2 regions of the Oceanobacillus sp. FSL W7-1293 genome follow, and region 1 is predicted to be linked to the other one. Evidence: riboswitches for the same ligand, from Rfam matches in the RefSeq annotation. Region 1 holds a riboswitch; the other holds the start of a gene.
The links. Region 1 has a riboswitch for S-adenosylmethionine ahead of MKY65_RS21325 (O-acetylhomoserine aminocarboxypropyltransferase/cysteine synthase family protein). Riboswitches for the same ligand answer to the same signal wherever they lie in the genome.
Positions count from the first base shown of each region.

Region 2: it holds a riboswitch for S-adenosylmethionine, as region 1 does, so the genes downstream of both, MKY65_RS09720 (5-methyltetrahydropteroyltriglutamate--homocysteine S-methyltransferase) here and MKY65_RS21325 (O-acetylhomoserine aminocarboxypropyltransferase/cysteine synthase family protein) in region 1, are expected to answer to the same signal.

Region 1 is NZ_CP150212.1:4,430,185-4,432,386, reverse strand. Features, by position in the region: gene MKY65_RS21325 (O-acetylhomoserine aminocarboxypropyltransferase/cysteine synthase family protein) at 1-1,325, opposite strand, end outside; SAM riboswitch class I at 1,420-1,518, opposite strand; gene rarD (EamA family transporter RarD) at 1,714-2,202, opposite strand, start outside.
Region 2 is NZ_CP150212.1:1,958,041-1,960,242, forward strand. Features, by position in the region: gene MKY65_RS09715 (hypothetical protein) at 453-926, shown strand; SAM riboswitch class I at 1,040-1,142, shown strand; gene MKY65_RS09720 (5-methyltetrahydropteroyltriglutamate--homocysteine S-methyltransferase) at 1,238-2,202, shown strand, end outside.

The DNA.
Region 1 (2,202 bases):
TGCACTGCTATTTCCTCGGCTGATTTTTGATTGCCTTGTGATTTTCCTGTTGCTTTATCAATGGCCTGGTCCAAGTCAGCTACAATATCGTCAAATGACTCTAAACCAACGGATAAACGGACCAATTCTTCCGTCGTACCGCTTTTTGCCAAGTCCTCATCCGTCAATTGCTGATGGGTTGTAGAAGCAGGGTGGATAATAAGTGATTTGGCATCCCCCACATTGGCGACATGAGACCAGAGCTGCACATTATCGATTAAGGTGCGGCCTGCTTCTCGTCCGCCTTCAATACCAAATGTAATAACCGACCCAAAACCGCCTTTTAAATATTTTTTAGCAAGCTGATGGGAAGGATGTGATTCCAGCCCCGGGTAGTTGATCCATTCTACAGCAGGGTGATTTTCCAGATAAGCTGCTATTTTTTCCGCATTTTCGCTATGCTTCCTGATGCGTAAGTGTAAAGTTTCCAGGCCTTGCAGTAATAAAAAGGCATTTTGCGGACTTAGCGCAGGTCCGATATCACGTAATAATTGGACGCGCAGCTTGGTTATAAATGCAGCAGGACCTAAATCCGCATATTTTAAGCCATTATAGCTCTCATCCGGCTCGATAAAATCAGGGAATTTATCATTATTCCAATCAAATCTGCCGCTGTCGACAACGACACCGCCGATGGTTGTGCCATGTCCGCCAATCCATTTCGTGGCGGAGTGAACCACAATATCCGCGCCCCAGGTTAACGGCTTGGCAAAATAAGGGGCAAATGTATTATCAATAATTAAAGGAATGCCATGATTATGAGCAATATCAGCCACCGTTTCGACATCAAAAACATATAAACTTGGATTAGTGATGATTTCTCCAAATATTGCTTTTGTTTTATCTGTAATCGCAGCCTCAATAGCCTCCGGGTCTGTTCCATCTACAAATTTTACATTGATTCCATAACGGGGGAGCGTGTTGGCAAATAAGTTATACGTCCCGCCATATAGATTGCTGTCCGCGATAATTTCATCACCGGCACGGGTGATATTTAAAATCGCCATCGTAATAGCTGCCATCCCGGAAGCTAGACCTAAAGCGCCGACTCCGTCTTCTAATTGCGCAATCCGCTGCTCAAATGTATCTACCGTCGGATTCATAATTCGAGTATAAATATTACCTGGCTCTGCTAATCCAAATAAGTTTTGTGCATGCTCTGTATCGCGAAAAACATAAGAGGTTGTTTGATAGATTGGAACAGCACGAGATCCGGTTGCCGGGTCTGGAACCTGCCCCCCGTGTAACAAAATCGTTTCGTCTTGCTGTACTGGATAGTTTGACATTGTATTTCCTCCCTTTTTATTGAGAACACTCTTTTACCTGAAAAAAAGCTCTCTTCTAAAATGAAGAGAGCTCTGATAACTGACTTAGAACCCTCTCTTATCTTTCAGATGATATATCTGTAGGATGGAGCACCTGAATGTTCAAGTTGCCGGGCTTCACAGGGCCTATTCCCTCCGCCGCTCTTCATAAGAGATTCTGCTAAATATTTTGAAATTACTTGCGAGTATATAGTTTTAAAGGATAAAAGTCAAGTGTTTTACTAGGGATTAATAGATAAAATAAAGTGAACCTTCCTTCAGGAGGATTTCTTTCATCCTCACTGAAGAAACTATCACAAGAGTATGACCTAAAGGCCCTTGAACGAACCAGGCCCTTACTGGCTGAAAACTATGCCTTTCTTCTTTTTCTCCGCGGTGCGTCCCGATAAATACTGGCCATATAGATAATAAGTGCAGCCCAAATCAAAGCAAAAGTAATCATATGATGTACCGTAAAGGTTTCATTATATAGAAATACCCCCAGAAAGAACATAATTGTTGGTGCTACATATTGCAAAAAACCAACCATTGCCAATGGAATCCGTTTGGCACCTGCAGCAAACAGCAGTAAAGGTATTGCTGTAACACCGCCCGCGCCTATGAGTAAAAGATTGTCCGCTGCAAACAAAGGAGAAAAAGTAAAAGATCCTTCTGACGGAACAAATAGTAAATACAATAGAGCGATTGGAGCCACCACAAGTGTTTCAATAGTAAGTCCATACATTGCATGCAGATGGAGTGTTTTTTTAATCAATCCATAAAAGCCAAAGGTGATGGCCAATAACAGCGAAATCCAAGGAAATACGCCATAGCTGAGCGTTAAATAAACCACTCCGAT
Region 2 (2,202 bases), 2.4 Mb from region 1:
CTGGATTTCCTCCAATTACAATTGAAAAGGACGATAGATTCAAGTATTACGAGGCTTTAGATATTTCTGGAACAGAAGGGGATTATGAACCCTTTCTATTGTTTATAGCCGAACGTTAGGTGAAAACGTTAGAGAATTATTTAGCTTTTTTAAAAGATTTATAAATAGAACCTTCATTTAGTAGAAGTTTATCGACACACAGGATGTGATAGGATGGAATTAAATCAAAAAGAAGATGAATTTGCTACGAAAACTACAGCTCAAAATTTGGGGGAGCGACTGGCTCTAAACTAACTGAGCGATAAAAAAGTTGTTACTGTCGTTTCAGAAACATGAAAATTTAGGGAAATCTTCAGTTGATATTGTAGTACAGTGAGTTAAAAGAATATATATTCATTAGGATGTAATAGTCCCTTATAATATAGGTATAGACAAGGAGGATTCAATGAATTTTGAATAATAAAAAAACGGATTTTTCTACCCTTGTTGCCAATCTGCTTACTGTTGGTCTAGTAATGGGTAGTATCGCAGTTATTGTAGCCATTCCTATTTTAATAACATATGGTTTATCTAATATTTTAGCAGGCTGGAATCTTATCGAAATACATTTTTTTGATAGTATTTTTATTAATTTTCTTTACTTCGGAGGATTGCTTTTTCTGTCTTACATGGTGGGGATGCTGTTTGATTTGTTATATATGCTAATCCTTAAAGCAGCGAAAATGAAACAGACAAAGAAAGTAATGCTTTGGAGTTATGTCGTTCAATGGTTGCTTAGTGTTAGTTTTTATAAAATATGTATTGAGCCCCTATTTACGAGAGTTAGTGTATCATGGAAAGGAGCAGCTATTTTATTTTTCTGCTTGTATTTGGCTGCTTTTGTAATCAGTGAAGATTATAAAATTTTTTCCGATAAAAAAAGGTAACGCAATCTTGATTTAAATCGATCGCAGCAAGGTTCCTATATTTTGGGATTCTCCTTGACGAATTCATTGCTTCCATGTAAAGTAAACTGTAATTATTCGTATAATTCCATATATTCTTATCGAGAAAGGTGGAGGGACTGGCCCGCTGAAGCCTTAGCAGCAGACGTTGATTTGTACTGTGCTAATTCCAGAAGCATTTTTGCTTGAAGATAAGAAGAGACTTTATCATATCGAACCTCTTCTATTTTCGGAAGGGGTTTTTTTAATGGAATATAGAATGAATATAGCAGATAAAGAGAAAGGGGTATTCGATGGCAATATCAGCAGAGACAAAAAATACACGTGCTCCATTCAGAGCAGATCATGTAGGAAGTTTTCTACGACCTAAGCGTTTAAAAGAGGCGCGTGCACAACAGGCAAAAGGAGAAATCAGTGCAGAACAATTGCGTCAATTGGAAGATGAGGAAATTATCAAACTGGTAGAACAGCAGAAAGAAGCAGGACTTCAATCCGTGACAGATGGGGAGTTTCGCCGAGCCTGGTGGCATTTTGATTTTCTGGAAGGCTTAGATGGTGTGGAAGGCTATACCGCAGAACAAGGTTTACAGTTCACTGGCGTGGAAACGAAAAAAAGAGGCATTAAGGTAACCGGTAAAATTGGTTTTAGTAATCATTATATGATCGAGCATTATAAATTCCTGCATGGTATTGCCGGAGATGCGGTTGCAAAATTTGCGATTCCGAGCCCGAACATGCTCTTTTTCAGAGCAGATTTTGAAGAAGGAATTTATGAAAATGATGAAGCCATTATTGATGACCTGGTTGCTGCTTATCGAGGGGTGATTCAGGCATTATACGATGAAGGCTGCCGCTACCTGCAGCTGGATGATACGTCCTGGGCAGCCTTTTTCTCAGAGAAGGGCAGAAATTCGTTGATTGAAAAAGGAAGAAATCCAGAGAAAACAGCTGAATTATGTGCGAGAGCAATCAATGAATCGATTGCGAACAGACCAGGTGATATGCTGGTAACAATGCATATTTGCCGGGGGAATTTCCAATCTACCTATATGTCAAGCGGCGGTTACGAAGCGGTGTCAGAAACGATTTTTGGCGGTTTACAGGTGGATGGTCTTTTCCTGGAGTTTGATGATGACCGCTCGGGCGGATTTGAACCCTTGCGTCATGTAAACTGTGATAATTTATTTATCGTACTGGGTCTTATCACGTCTAAGTTCAGCGAGCTGGAAGATCCGGAGGCTGTTAAAGCAAGAATTAC